3 regions of the Nesterenkonia lacusekhoensis genome follow, and region 2 is predicted to be linked to each of the others. Evidence: riboswitches for the same ligand, from Rfam matches in the RefSeq annotation. Region 2 holds a riboswitch; each other region holds the start of a gene.
What was found. Region 2 has a riboswitch for thiamine pyrophosphate ahead of JOF45_RS10035 (3-oxoacyl-ACP reductase). Riboswitches for the same ligand answer to the same signal wherever they lie in the genome.
Positions count from the first base shown of each region.

Region 1: it holds a riboswitch for thiamine pyrophosphate, as region 2 does, so the genes downstream of both, JOF45_RS04420 (ECF transporter S component) here and JOF45_RS10035 (3-oxoacyl-ACP reductase) in region 2, are expected to answer to the same signal.
Region 3: it holds a riboswitch for thiamine pyrophosphate, as region 2 does, so the genes downstream of both, JOF45_RS12645 (TenA family protein) here and JOF45_RS10035 (3-oxoacyl-ACP reductase) in region 2, are expected to answer to the same signal.

Region 1 is NZ_JAGINX010000001.1:911,847-916,847, reverse strand. Features, by position in the region: gene JOF45_RS04430 (AAA family ATPase) at 1-255, opposite strand, end outside; gene JOF45_RS04425 (exonuclease SbcCD subunit D) at 252-1,511, opposite strand; TPP riboswitch at 1,589-1,709, shown strand; gene JOF45_RS04420 (ECF transporter S component) at 1,700-2,332, shown strand; gene JOF45_RS04415 (ATP-binding cassette domain-containing protein) at 2,344-4,695, shown strand; gene JOF45_RS13245 (ADP-ribosylglycohydrolase family protein) at 4,735-5,001, shown strand, end outside.
Region 2 is NZ_JAGINX010000001.1:2,126,113-2,131,113, forward strand. Features, by position in the region: gene cls (cardiolipin synthase) at 1-89, opposite strand, end outside; gene JOF45_RS10025 (aminotransferase class IV) at 180-1,136, shown strand; gene JOF45_RS10030 (carbon-nitrogen hydrolase family protein) at 1,198-2,007, shown strand; TPP riboswitch at 2,435-2,539, shown strand; gene JOF45_RS10035 (3-oxoacyl-ACP reductase) at 2,617-3,444, shown strand; gene JOF45_RS10040 (LLM class flavin-dependent oxidoreductase) at 3,441-4,775, shown strand; gene JOF45_RS10045 (DUF4235 domain-containing protein) at 4,847-5,001, shown strand, end outside.
Region 3 is NZ_JAGINX010000001.1:2,649,073-2,654,073, forward strand. Features, by position in the region: gene JOF45_RS12625 (hypothetical protein) at 1-244, opposite strand, end outside; partial or broken gene thiD (bifunctional hydroxymethylpyrimidine kinase/phosphomethylpyrimidine kinase) at 409-926, shown strand; gene JOF45_RS12640 (TenA family protein) at 942-1,592, opposite strand; gene JOF45_RS12645 (TenA family protein) at 1,589-2,251, opposite strand; TPP riboswitch at 2,370-2,462, opposite strand; partial or broken gene JOF45_RS12650 (ISL3 family transposase) at 2,939-3,871, opposite strand; gene JOF45_RS12655 (hypothetical protein) at 4,032-4,268, opposite strand; gene JOF45_RS12660 (relaxase/mobilization nuclease domain-containing protein) at 4,268-5,001, opposite strand, start outside.

The sequences.
Region 1 (5,001 bases), 1.2 Mb from region 2:
GCTGAGGGTGAACTCCAGGCTGACCTGAGGCACTGCCCCGGGCGCGGCGTGGTCGCTGCGCAGCCGCGTGACGCTGCGTTCGCCGGCCACCTGACCGTAGAGGGCGAAGGTCACAGCGTCGAGGATGAAGGTTTTGCCGGATCCGGTCCGGCCGTTGAGCAGAAAGAGCCCGTCCTCGCTCAGTGCGTCGAAGTCGATGATCTCAGTGCCCGGGAACGGGCCGAAGGCCTGCAGGGTCAGCAGGTGCAGCTTCATCGGGCCTCAGCTCCGCTCTGAAGCCGGACCGCCTGCAGCGCCTCCTCCAGCAGCTGCTGCTCCTGCTCAGCAGGACCGCGGCCCCGGACGTGTTCGAGGAAGCCGGTGATGATCTCAGCCTCGGAGACCGCCTCCTCCACGGCGGAGGAGTAAGTGCGCAGAGTCTGCTGCTCGGTCCCGCTGTGCGTGAAGGAGCACAGCTGCGGATACGCCTCCCGCACCCGCTGATAGGCCCGCTCGGGACGGACCGGATCGGTCAGCGTCACCTGCAGATAGGCCTCCTGGTGCTGCTGCACAGTCTCCGGCTCCAGGATCTCTTCGATGGAGCCCTTCAGCTGAGCCAACGGCCTGCCGATGGACCAGTCCACGGCGCGGATCTGCTCCCAGTCCTGCGAGTCCCACAGCCAGGCCCCTTTGGCCTGGCGGGTCTCGGAGAAGGAGAAGCGCAGCGGAGAGCCGCTGTAGCGCACGGTCTGGGAGAGCTTCTGCCGGCCATGCAGATGTCCCAGGGCCACGTAGTCGAAGCCGTCGAAGAGCTCCAGCGGCACCACAGCCAGCCCACCGGCAGTGTGCTCCTGATGATCCATCTGTTCCCCGGCAGGAGCATCCACCCCGATGGTCCGTTCAGAATCCGACCCCACACCGCGGGCGGCGAAGAGATGAGCCATAAGCACCACGCGCACCGTGCGCCGCTGCCCCAGATGCTCACGGCGAGCGCCCACGTCCTCCCAGATGCGGCGGACCACCTCGGTCATCACCGAGGTGTGATCAGCACGGTCCAGGCCGAGCTGCTCACGGATCAGGGCCGGCTCCAGATACGGCACACCGTAGACCAGCGTCAGCGGCGCCGACTCGGGCGCCTGTCCCGGAGTCTCCTGCGACGAAGCCTCCTGACCGGCGTCGGGGATCTCCACCGGGGTGAAGGCATCCTCCAGTGAGGTGCGCAGATGAACTCCGGCGGCCCCCATGAGGCCGCGGCCGAAGCCCAGGCGCTGGGCCGAGTCATGGTTGCCCGAGGTGATGATGACCCGGGTGCCGCCGGCCACCAGCTCCTCCAGGCAGGACTCGAGCTCACGGACCGCCCATTCCGGAGGCAGCGCGCGGTCATAGACGTCACCGGCGATCAGCAGGACATCCACGGTCTCCTCAGCGACGGTGGCGCAGACCGTCTCCAGCATCTCCTGCTGGGCGCTCTGCAGCGAATACCCGTGGAAGCCGCGGCCGAGGTGCCAGTCAGAGGTGTGGAGCCATCGCATGGGACCACGCTATCGCTCGGCGGGGACATGGACCGCTGACCTGGCCGGTGCTACTGTGAACGGCACAACTGAACATCCTTGTCCGACAGGGGAGCGTCCGCCGCAGGCATGCGGCCAGGCGCTGAGAGTGGGCTCACGGCCCAGACCCTAGAACCTGCCCAGGTTAGAACCTGCGAAGGGAGTCGCATATGCCTATCTCTGCGCCCTCAGCGCATCCATCACCTGCCCGCACCCGCCGCACCATGCGCTGGAGCGTGGCCGATATCCTCGTCGCCTCCACGCTCGCCGTGGCCTCCGGCGTGATCTTCTGGGGCTGGAACCTCAGCTATCACCTGGTGGGCAACCTCTTCGCTGTCTATCCGCCGGTGGAGACCCTGGTCCACGGCATGTGGCTCTTCCCCGCAGTGCTCGGCGCCCTGGTCATCCGCAAGCCCGGAGCCGCCCTGTACTGCGAGCTGGTGGCCGCCGCGATCTCCGCGCTGCTGGGCGCCCAGGCCGGTCTGACCGTGCTGGTGGCCGGATTCTTCCAGGGCCTGGGTGCGGAGCTGATCTTCCTGGCGCTGCTCTACCGCCGGTTCAGCCTGCCCCCTGCCCTGCTGGGCGGAGCTGCGGCGGGACTGCTGGGCGGCATCAACTATCACTTCGTGCTCCACTCCTATGCCTACGCGCCGCTGGAGACGATCATCCACATCAGCTGCTTCGCGCTCTCCGGGGCGGTGATCGCGGGTCTGCTCCCCTGGGTGGGAACCCGCAGCCTGGCCCGAACCGGTGTGCTCAGCCCGCTGTCCTCCCGCGGTGCCCACCGCGAACCCGTCCTGTGAGGGGCCGGGCTGTGAGGGAGACGGAAGATCTCCGACAGGAGGCGGAGCCGACAGCCTCACCGGCTGGATGGAGCTCGCCGGAGACGGCGTGCACGGAGACTGCGAGCGCGGAGGCCCCGCCCGGTGCCGCAGTGCGCGCCGAGTCCTGGACCTGGCAGCATCCGGACCGCAGCTCCCCCGCGGTGGAGGAGCTCAGCCTGGACATCCGTCCCGGGGAGAAGGTGCTGATCACCGGGGCCTCCGGCTCTGGGAAGTCCACGCTGCTGCACGGCTTGGCCGGAGTGCTCCCCGCCGAGGGGGCGAGCACCTCGGGACGGCTGCTGATCGACGGGGCAGAGCCCGCCGAAGTCCGCGGCCGGGCCGGTCTGATGCAGCAGGATCCCGAGGCGGCCGTGGTGCTCTCCCGAGTGGGCGATGACGTGGCCTTCGCCCCGGAGAACCTGGCGGTGCCCCGCGAGGAGATCCCGGACCGGGTCCGCGAGGCGCTGCAGGCCGTGGGGTTGGAGCACCTGCCGCTGGAACATCCCACCGCCCAGCTCTCGGGCGGGCAGAAGCAGCGCCTGGCACTGGCCGGGATCCTGGCGATGCGCCCGGGGCTGCTCCTGCTGGACGAGCCCACCGCCAACCTGGACCCAGACGGCGCCCTCCAGGTCCGCGACGCCGTACTCTCCGCAGCTGAGGCCACCGGGGCCACTCTGCTGGTGGTGGAGCACCGCACCCACCGCTGGGCGGCCGCGATGGACCGTGTCATCAGCCTCGACGCCGGACAGGCCGGCAGCGGAGCGGGGCTCGGCAGCGCCGATCAGAGGTCCCCAGACCCACACAGCCCAGATCGTTTCCTCGCCGTGCTGCCCGACTGGTCTCCGCCTTCTCATACTGGGCTCTCTCCCACCGGCGAGACTCTGCTCCGGGCCGAGGAACTCGCCGTCCATCGGCATCCGCCCACCACCACCTGGCGAAGCCGCCAGCCACCTGCCCCGGTGCTCAGCGGAGTGGAGCTGAGCATCCGAGGCGGTGAGGCGGTGGCCATCACCGGGCCCAACGGCGTCGGGAAGTCCACGCTGCTGCTGACACTGGCCGGGCTGATCCCGCGTCATGGCGGCCGCCTGGAGCCGGATCCGGAGGCCATGACCTCCCAGGAGCTCATCAGACATTCGGGGATGGTCTTCCAGGAGCCCGAGCATCAGTTCCTCCGCGCCACAGTGGCTGAGGAGCTGGAGCACCGGCAGGACCTGCTCCATCAGCTGCGGCTGAACCATGTGGCCGAGGCCAACCCCTTCACCCTCTCCGGCGGCGAGAAGCGGCGGCTCTCCGTGGGCACCGCCCTGGCCTCCGGGGCTGAGCTTCTGCTGCTGGATGAGCCGACCACGGGTCAGGATGCCGCCGCCTTCGCCGATCTGGTGACCCTGCTGCGCGATCATCTCGACGCCGGCGGGGCGGTCATCGCAGTGACCCATGACGAGGATCTGCTGACCGCACTGCAGGCCAGGCGCCTGGAGGTGACGGAGCACAGCCGCGCCGCCGCCTCGCCGGGTCAGCCCTCGGATGAGACCCCTGAGGCCTCCTCCCCTGAGCTGCCGGGCTTCGGCGCCGTCCGCTCCACCTCCTGGCTGGGCCGGCGCGGCCCGCTGGGCAAACTGATCGTCCTGGTGCTGATCACCCTGGCCCTGGTGGCCTCCATCGACCTGGTCTCCGCGGCGGTGGTGGTCCTGGGCTGCTTCGCCCTGCTGCCTCTGGCGGGGATCCGTCCGCTGGCGCTGATGCGGCGGATCTGGCCCTTCGCCGTCGGGGCGCTGCTGGCGGTCTGGGGCACCGCCATCGCCGGGGAGGAATCGGGACGCGTGCTGGTGGACTTCGGCTTCACCACAGTGAGCACCGGCTCGGTGATGCTGGGCCTGGCTCTGGGGCTGCGCGGCTTCGCCATGGTGCTGCCCAGTGTGATCATCCTGTCCACCACCGATCCCACCGACCTGGCCGACTCCCTGGCCCAGCAGCTGAAGCTGCCGGCGCGGTTCGTGCTCGGCGCCCTGGCGGCCATGCGGCTGATGGGGATGCTGGCCGCCCAGTGGACCACATTGGGTCATGCGCGGCGGGCCCGGGGTCTGGGCAGGGGGCGCGGCTTCGGCTCCCGGCTGGCCAGCACGCTCTCACAGATCTTCGGGCTGCTGGTCCAGGCCATCCGCACCGCCACCCGGCTGGCGGTGACCATGGAGTCCCGCGGCTTCGACGGCGGTCCGCGCAGCTGGGCCCGGCCGGCACAGTTCACCGCGGCGGACCTGCTGGTGGTCCTGGGCGGTGCCGTTCTGGCCGCTGCCGCCACAGCCGCGGCCATGGCCGCCGGGACCTGGTCGCTGGTCTGGTGAGGGCGGCGCTGATCGGGCCGGAGCTTATAGGCTGGCCAGGTGAATGACGCCCGACTCATCGACCGCTTCTCCCCTGTTCTGCTGGCGGCACTTCCGCAGGAGGACCCCGAGGCCGCCGTCCATGCAGAGGTGCTGCACCAGTACTGTCTGAGCGACGGACTGCTGGAGCTGCTGGACTGGTCCCGCCAGGGGGTGGGCGCCGACCCTCTGGCCTGCATGTGGCTGGCCTCTCTGCGCTGGTACCGCCTGATCACCGGTCAGTTCCCGCCCGGTGCGCCGGAACCGCCGGCCCGCGACGCCGACGCC
Region 2 (5,001 bases):
ACGCGCACGCCCACCTCGAAGACCAGGATGAGCAGGATGATCCACTGGGGCAGAGACTCCAGCCCCAGTCCGCTCAATGGCCACAGCACAACGCACACCTCCTGTTTTGGCCCTGCTCATCTTACGTGCTCGCGCGGACACAGAGCCGCCTCAGGCCCGGCATGGCCTAAGCTGGTGATATGGCCGAGCATTTCCGTGAGGACTCCGTCGCCGCTGTCGCCGTGCGGATCGACGTCGAGCATCCGCAGGGCATGATCTTCGATCCCCACCAGCCCCAGCTGCGCGTGGACGACCTCGGGGCCGTCCGTGGTGACGGGATCTTCGAGACGATGAACGCTGTGGAGGGCGAGGTCCGGAAGTTCCAGGCACACGTGGACCGGCTGGCCCGCTCCGCCGAACTGACCGGCATCGGGATCCCGCCGGCGGAGTCCTGGCGGGCCGCAGTGGAGCTGGGCATCGAAGAGTACCGCACCCGCGGCGTGCTGCCTGAGGAGCTCTCCATCCGGCTGGTGGCCACCCGCGGTGTGGACGGCGAGCCGGCCTCTGACGACCCGGCCTTCGCCGGCACCTACTGGACCCTGCTGACCCCCATCTCGCCGGAGATGCGTGCCGGCCGGGGCAGGCCCATCGCTGTGACCCTGCTGGACCGCGGCTACGACGCTCGTGCCGCCGAACGCGCCCCCTGGCTGCTGCTGGGCGCGAAGACGCTGAGCTACGCGGTGAACATGGCCGCACTGCGCCACGCCAAGGCGACCGGGTTCGACGACGTCGTCTTCACCTCCTCCGACGGCAAGGTCCTAGAGGGCCCCACCTCCACCGTCCTGCTGGTGCACCGCGGCACCGAGGGCGAGCCGCCGCGGCTGACCACTCCGGAGCTGGAAACCGGCATCCTGCCCGGAACCACCCAGGGGGCTATCTTCGCCGCCGCGGCCGAGGCCGGCTGGCAGCTGGGCTACGGCCCGCTCACTCCGGAGGACCTCTACGACGCCGACCACGTGTGGCTGTGCTCCTCGCTGCGCTATGCGACACCCGTGGCACGGATCGAAGACCGCGAGCTCGAGGTCGACCAGGAGCTCACCGAACAGCTGACCGCATTCCTGAAGCAGGACCTGCCGGTCAACCACCCGCTGAACTGAGCGAGGATCGGAGGACGGCAGGCCCTCCTCAGCCCCAGGTCAGCGGGAGTACGCTGAGCGTATGCGTATCGCCGCCGCACAGATCGTCACAGGCCCGGACGTCCGGGAGAACCTCCGCCAGGTCGAGAAGTGGACCGAGCTCGCAGCCCGTCAGGGCGCGCGGGTGGTGGTCTTCCCCGAGGCCACCCAGCGAGCGTTCGGACATCCGCTGACCCCCATCGCCGAGCCGATCCACGGCCCCTGGGCCTCCGCGGTCAAGGAGATCGCCGAGATCAACGGCGTCATCGTGGTCGCAGGCATGTTCACCCCTGGGACCCCCAGCGCCGAAGGGCGCGACCGGGTGACCAACACGCTCATCGCCGTCGGGCACGGAGTGCACGCCTCCTACGACAAGGTCCACCTCTACGACGCCTTCGGCTTCAAGGAGTCCAAGACGGTCCAGCCCGGAGACGAACTGGTCCGGTTCGAGGTGGACGGAGTCACGCTGGGGCTGGCCACCTGCTACGACATCCGCTTTCCCGACCTCTTCACCGCCCACGCCCGCGCCGGCACCGCCGCCACGCTGGTTCCCGCCTCGTGGGGCGCCGGACCGGGCAAAGTGGAACAGTGGGAGCTGCTGGCCCGGGCCCGGGCGCTGGACTCCACACAGTACATCGTGGCCTGCGGGCAGGGTCTGCCCAGCGCCGCCGGAGTGGAAGCTCCGGAGCAGGCGCCCACCGGCGTCGGGCACTCTCTGATGGTCTCACCCACCGGCAGGGTCCTGGCCCAGGCCGGCGAGGCGCCGCAGCTGCTGACCGTGGACGTGGACCTCGAGACGGTGGAGCACACCCAGCGGCTCATCCCGGTGCTGGCCAACGCCCGCGATCTCTGAGGGCCCTTGGGCAGACTCTGCTCAATCCTGCGTCCATTGGCACGTCTGAGTCGTCAGAACGGCTCCGACCCCACTCATCTGTGCCGATGGCCGGGCCTTAGCACGGAGCGAGGGCTGGCCCGTTAGCGACACCTATGAAGATAACTGTCGCTGAGGAAGCCGCTAGCGACAGTTTGAGCCCCTCACCCCTCATCGTCTCGGTGCCCGGGGGTGTGATCAGATACGCGCGTAATTCCTGCCGAATCGGCTTCAGTTCCGCGCGTATCTGATCACACCACGTACGCAGGCCAGGTTGACGGCGCCTCTCCCCTCATCCATTGGCACAGATGGGTCGGCAGAGCGGCGCGGACCCGGCTCAAAGATGCCGATCGACGGGACGTGGACGGCCCCAGCGATTGAGAGTTCTGCGCCACTCATGGTGGGATAGGGCTGTGACACGGGGTGCCCCGTCCGGCGAGGACCGGGGCTGAGATGACACCCGTCGAACCTGATCCAGTTAGCACTGGCGAAGGGAATGTCCGGCCCAGCCGCACCCGCGAGGCTTCTGCCCGCGGATCAGCGCATCGCCGCACGGGCTGCCTTCGCCTCTGAACAGAGAGGCATGAGCGCATGACCGCTTCAACACCCACTCCCGACGCCGGCCCCGCAGCCGGCATCCCCTCCCCCGGGTCCGCACCGGCCCTGTCCGAGCAGATCGTCCTGGTCACCGGAGGGGCGCGCGGGCTCGGCGCCGCCATCTGCCGGGCATTCCTCGCCCAGGGAGCCCGCGTGGTGATCAACTACCGCTCCTCCGCCGAGGCCGCTCAGGCACTGGCCGACGAACACGCCGGCCGTGCCCTGGCCCTCCCCGCTGACGTCCGCGACCGCAGCGCCGTGGAGTCCCTGATCAGCACCGCCGCCGAGCACTTCGGCGCCCCGATCACCACCGTGGTGAACAACGCCCTGGTGGACTTCGTCTTCAACGGCGACGCCCGCTCCCACGCCGAGGAGATCACCTACGAGGAGCTCTCCGGGCAGTTCGAAGGCTCGGTGAAGGGAGCGCTGAACGTCATCCAGGCGGCCCTGCCGTCGATGGTCGACGCCGGCATCGGGCGGGTGATCAGCATCGGCACCAACCTGTTCCAGCACCCGGTGGTGCCTTACCACGACTACACCGCGGCGAAGGCCGCCCTGCTCTCACTGACCAGGACCTTCGCCGATGACCTGGGACCTTCCGGGATCACCGTCAACATGGTCTCCGGCGGCCTGCTACAGACCACCGACGCCTCCGCGGCCACACCGGAGGAGGTCTTCGAGGGCATCGCCGCGGGCACACCGCTGCGCAGCGTCACCACGCCCGAGCAGCTGGCCGATGCCGTGCTGTTCTTCGCCTCGCCGTGGGCGCGCGGAGTCACCGGGCAGAACCTGATCGTCGACGGCGGCCTGGTCAAGGGATGAGCACGAGCGCCGCTGCGGGCCGACGGCAGGCCCACTTCAACCTGTTCATCCACGGGGTCGGACATCACTCGGCCGCTTGGCGAGCCGCCGACTCCCACGCCGAACGGCTCAGGTCGGTCGAGTACTACCAGGAGCTGGCCCAGATCGCCGAGCGCGGGAAGCTCGACGCCGTCTTCTTCGCGGACGGGCATTCCACCTCCATCACGGCGGTGGAGGATGGTCCGCTCTGGCACCTGGAGCCGCTGACCCTGCTGTCCTCCTTGGCCGGGGCCACCGAACGGATCGGACTGGTCAGCACGGTCTCGGCGACCTTCTTCACGCCCTTCCACGCCGCACGCATGCTGGCCAGCCTGGACCACATCTCCGGCGGACGGATCGGCTGGAACGTGGTCACCTCCATGTTCGACGCCGAGGCGCAGAACCATGGCATGGCGCAGATGCCCGAGCACGCCGTGCGCTATGCCCGGGCGGAGGAGTTCGTCGATGTGGTGCTGGGGCTCTGGCAGTCCTGGCCGGCGTCGTCGATCCTCATCGAGCGGGAGCACCGCGCCGACGACGCCGGTGCCCCCGGACGCTATGTGGACGGCTCGCAGCTGAGCGAGCTGAACCACGACGGCGAGCACTTCAGCGTGCGCGGGCCGCTCAACGTGCCCAGCCCGCCCCAGGGCCGCCCCGTGCTGTTCCAGGCCGGAGCCTCGGAGCAGGGACGGGACCTGGCAGCGCGCCGCGCGGAGGGCATCTATGCAGTGGCCTATGACCTGGCCGCCGGGCAACAGTACCGGGGCGATGTGCGGCGCCGGATCGCGGAGCTCGGGCGGAATCCGGACTCCGTGGCGATCATGCCCGGGCTGGTCACCTATGTGGGCTCCACGATGGAGGAGGCCCGGGCCAAGCAGCGCGCCCTGGACGAGCTGCTGCCGGTGGACAGCTCGCTGCGTCAGCTCAGTGTGTTCGTGGGCCAGGACGCCTCCGCATGGGAGCTGGACGCCCCGGTGCCGGAGCTGCCGCCGCTGGAGGAGTTCAGCGGGCCCAAGGGGCGCTACGCCACCATCCTGCGGATCGTGGAGACCGAACGGCCCACAGTTCGGCAGCTGCTGGGCCGACTGGCCGCCGGCGGGGGCCACTGCACCATGGTGGGCACGCCGGAGTCGATCGCCGATGAGATCGAGCGCTGGCTGGATGAGGGCGGCGCCGACGGGTTCAACCTGATGCCGCCCTCGCTGCCCTATGGGGTGGAGGACTTCGTGGAGCAGGTGATCCCCGAGCTGCAGCGCCGCGGCCGCTTCCGGGAGGACTACGAGGGGACCACCCTGCGGGAGCACCTGAGCTGACGTTCGTGCGGGGCGCTCCGCTAGGCTGGGCGTGGAAGGAACGGCGCTGATCAGAGCATGGAGGTATCACGATGGACAAGATCATGGACAAGCTGCTGACCACAGGCATCGCGTTCGGCGGAGGCTTCGTGGCCACCAAGGTCTTCGAGACCGTCTGGAAGCAGGTCACCGGAGACGAGGACACCCCGCACGGCGACGACGACGAGAACATCTCGCTGCAGAAGGC
Region 3 (5,001 bases), 520 kb from region 2:
CACGCTGCTGCTCCTCGCGGGCCTCCTGGGCCAGCCGCTCCTGCTCTGCGGCCTCACGCTGAGCAGCTTCCTGCTCCTGATCCTGGAGCTGACGCTCCTGGTCGCGCTCTTGCTGGCGCTGCTGCTCGTTGAGCTGCTCCATCAGCCGGTGCTGCTCGGCCTGAGACTTCACGTTGCGAGAGAACTCCGCATCGCCCTGCTGCTGGCGCATCCGCTGCTGAAGCGGGGTTTCGGTCTGTGCCACTGTCGATCACCTATCCATGTATCGGCTGCTGATTGCTGGGCTCACCACCCCGGGTCACACCCGTGGCATGAGCAGTTATCTGGCCGCTAGGGCTCTTATCCCGTCACCGCCACCACAACTGAACGCGATCAGATCAGGAGGGCCTCCGGACCCAGATCGCCTCGGTGCTCGATGATCTTCCGGTTGATGCCACCAAAATTGGGATGCTCGGCTCTGCCGCAACGGTGGAAGCCACCGCGAAAATCATTGCCGAGCCTCACACAAGGTTTGGTGTGATCGTGCTGGACCCGGTGCTGGTGGCCACCAGCGGTGACACGCTCTCCGACGATGATGCCGCTCTGGACATGGTGAATCACCTGCCGAAACACTCGAGCACATGGCCCGGCAAGCCCATGCTCTTGCCCAGCACGGGCCACGAGCGGTCATAGTCAAAGGCGGACACTTGGACCATAACGATCCAGAAATCACCGACGTCGTGGTCATTGACGGTGCGGCGCACTCCTTGAAGGTTCCCCGCGTCACGACCCGCAATACCCACGGCACCGGGTGCACGCTGTCTTCAGCCATTGGTCAAGGGCAGACCGACTTGACCCGTGCCCTGGCCGCTGGAGCAGAATGGGAACTCTCCTACGCTCCGCAGACCGGACACGGACCTGTCCATCACATGGCCATGCGAGCCTAAGCGTCACAGTGTTGTTCACAGCGCTTGTTGCCAGAACTCTGCCTCGAGACGCGAGGCCGTGGCAAAGATCCGTGACAGCTCGGCAAAGCGTTGTTCAGACAACGGCCCCTCACCGGCAAGCGTGTCGAGGTTCTTGATTTCTTCTTCCGAGGCCTTAACGAACTGCGGGTCGATATATGTTTCGATCCATTGCCGATATGGGTGGTCTGGATTATCTTCCAATACGTGGGCGATTTCGGCGCCAATCTCGGCGTATCCAATCAGGCACGGAGACAGCGACACGTACAAATCAAGCAGGGTGCCAGTCACCGCGGTGTCAATCACATAGCGGGTGTATGCCACCGTGCCCAGATCCTCGGGCGTGGCGTTGAGCTCCTCTGGGCTAATACCCCATTCAGCGGTCATCGAGGTATGTAACCCGGTCTCCCAGACAATATTCTTGAGCCCGTCCATGGAGTGCTGAATACCTTCCAAGGTGGTCTGTTTGTACACGGCTAGACCGTAGGCTCGGGCAAAGTGAATCAAAAAGTGGTAGTCCTGAATCAAATAGCGCTGGAACGCTGCCAATTCCAGGGACTCATCAGCGAGTTTGCGGATAAATTCGTGGCGGGTATAGGACTGCCATACCTCAAGATTGGCCTCTTTAAGGTCGTGGAACAAGGTCATGCGTGAATTCCGTTCAGCGGGTATGTGTAGGTGTCATTAAAGAAAGCGAGTTCTAGCTCCACCGCCCGACGGAAGTAGTCGTGAGCAGTCTGGGCATCCTGGGCCCCAGAGCGGTCCGCCTCTTGTTCCAGAAACGTCGCAAAGTCCAGGAAATCGGCGTTATCGTGCAGGGTGATCCACTCGTGATAGATAAAGCTTTCGGGCCGGTTCTGCGGGGCTTTGGCCGCCCAGTCCCGGTAGAGACATTCGGTGACCATCAAGACCGCCACAACGGCACTGTAGTTTTGAGACGCGGCAGCCTCTCGCATCAGATCGCAGAATCCGGCTGCACTCGGGGTGTCCGGAGTAGCAGCGCGGAGCTCATCGCTCACACCCAAAGCCTCGAAGGCCCGCTGGAAGTAGGTGTCCTCGCTGTTAGCCATCTCCCCAGCGAAACTGGCGTAGCGCAACCGTGCTTCGAGGCGATCTGCGGTGGTAATAGCGGCACCAAGCAGTTGCAAGAAGGCTTCAAAAAAGCGGTAGTCTTGGTCCAGATACCCGGCCATGACCTCATCATCAACAGAGCCTTCAAAAAGCTCGGTCACAAACCGGTGGTTAATGGCTTGCTCCCAGGTCTCCCGGTTGGTCTCGAGAAGTTCTTGACTGAATCGTTGGCTCATAGTGTCCTCTCGTCCTTTCCGACGTTGTGTAGAAGCGACTAGAAGAGATCAGAACACGGTCGTGCGACAAGAATGAGGCCTGGCGTTCACCCACTCCACCGGAGCCGAAAGATGTGACCCATCAGAGCACTGACATCCCTTCGCGAATGCTAATTCGATCAGGTTCTCGGGTGTAATCTCAGCCCATTCTCGGGCACCCCGTGTCGTTGAACGACTGTATCGAAGGTGCTAGCCAACGTCTAGAGTGCCACGAGCTTAACAGAAACCCGCAGCGACATACTCCCGCAGTATGTCAGCCCTCCTCGGAGCACGAGACAATCTCGCACGTGTTCCTGGGTGCGATCACCGGGTGCGAGCAAAACCGTGGGATGGGGACGTCGGATCGCCAGTGGCATGTGCGTGGAAGGCCACCGTCTCCTGTGGGACAGACCGGTAGCGTCGACAATGGGGGCGCCCGCAGGGCGATGACCGTGCTATATATGGTCCGCACGGAACACGCAAGCCTTACCGAACGTGTTCTCCTCGAATCTGATCACCCGCAGGTCACCAAGCCTGTTGCGTATCTGATGCTCACGCTGGTGCCGTGACGATCCGGGTGTTTTGGTGACTGTCGATCTCGACTTATTCCATCCCCAAGACACCGTACCGATCGACGTACTCAACATGACGGAGTAGCACTAAACCGGCTCATCGTAATTGAGAGTGTAGAACTGGTCTGAAGCCACCGGACTCGAGCAGACATCTCGCGATGTAGTGCGTGAGGTTGCGGAACCCCAGCGCTGACCCGCGTAGATGTTCGAGCCTGCCATTGATCGCTTCAGTAGGCCCGTTCGACGTTCCCGGTCGGGTGAAGAACGCCAGGATATCAGCAGCTCGACGCTTCAGAGTCCGTCCTAACCGTTTGAGCTCGACCAGTCCTGTCGGCAGATTCGTCGTCAGATCGTCGATGACTGATTGTAAGAGCTTTGTGCCCTCGTTGCCGTCGTTGGTTCGGTAGGCGCTCACAATGTCTTGATAGACGGCCCAGGTGACTTCGACGGCGGTGAAGTTGGCGTCGGCGAAGAGGCTTACGATCCTCTCCTGCTGTTTGGCCGTGAGCAGATCAGCACCGGTGTGCAGAGTCCTGCGCGCCCGATACAACGGGTCTGTTGCTCGTCCGCGATGCCCGGTGGTCTCCTGCTGAATGCGGCGGCGTACCTCGTCGAGGGCATCACCGGCGAGTTTGACGACGTGGAACGGGTCCATGACTTCGACAGCCTCGGGCAGTTCCTCAACGGAGGCTGTTTTGAAGCCGGAGAATCCGTCCATCGCGACGACGTCGATGCCATCACGCCAGTCTTTCGGTCGGGCTTTCAACCATTGCTTGAACACCTGTTTCGACCGTCCGGGCACCATGTCGAGCAGGCGTGCCGGGCCTGCTTTCTGGCTGATGGGAGTGAGGTCGATGATGACGGTGACGTACTTGTCACCGTGCCTGGTGTGCCGCCAGACGTGTTCGTCGACACCAATGACGCTGACCCCGTCGAACCGGGTCGGGTCGTCGATCAGCAGTCGATGTCCCTGCGCGAGGATCGCGGAGTTCGCGGTGTGCCAGGACACGCCGAGTTTGCGGGCTCTTCGTAATTGAGGTCGAGGGAGTCGAGTCGGCAGAATGTCGTGAGGTCAGGAGATGAGAAAGTAGGCTTGGACACGTCGAGGTCTTTCGGATGGAGTGTGCGAGAACTTCCATCATCGGAAGACCTCGACGTCTATCCGGGCAGCGCCACGCCGTGTCCTGGAATCACTGATCCACACCCTCAATTACGAAGAGCCAGTTATCTCCAAACGGTCTGCGCTTGCCGGCCCTGATCCGGTGCTCGCCATGAACCAGTCGCTTGAGGCTCTCCACCTCGCGCTCCAGCTCCCTGATCCGATCCGCATCGGTCTTCGGCCTGGCTTGGATCTCCTCCTTCCCCGGGCCGATCCCGTGCTTCACGTACAGCCGGCGCTTCGTCTCGGCACTCATCGCCATGCTCATCACCTCTCCAGCCCACGAGACTCACGCTCGGAGCTCTTCTGCAGTGAGGACTCCTTGGCGACCAGCCTCTGGCGAGCCTGCTGATACGCCTCCCTGCTGCGCTCGGGGCTCTGCTCACGAGCCCGATCCTCGGCCGCACGCTGCTTGCCCAGCACGTCGGCACCGACCTTGTGCTCGGATGCCTTCGCACTGTCGTAGCTGGGGACGTAGCCGGCATCGCGTGGCCGCAGATCCGCCTGCAGGGCGTAGACCTGCTTACCTTCGGCCTCAGTGCGGTTGTCCCCGGCCAGCCGTTGCAGCTTCTGGTACTTCTCCGCTGAGAGCTTCGCCCGCACCGCCTTGCCGTCCTTAGCGATCAGATGCAGACCGCGCTGACCCTTCGCTACCGGATCGTCGTGGCGCAGCTGGTAGTCCACGTTCGCTGAGCCATCCTCGAGCTCAGTCGCCACAGCCAGCACCTCTCGGTCCCTGAGATCCCAGCCCTTGAGAGCGCGGAGACCCTCCTCCTGGCCGGGCTCCCGGGACATGGGAACTGTGGCCTGCTCCACCGGCTCCGGCGCCGTGCGCTCGGCGTCGCGCTCCTTGAGCTTGGACCACTTGCTGTCCCCGGCCTGAGGCCGCTCCGCCTCGACAGCATCCACGCGAGGCTCTTCAGCCTCAGCCTGCGGGACCTGCGGCGTCTCAACCTCGGGAGTCTCCGGCTCCTTCGGAGCCTTCGCCATCAGGCTGTCGA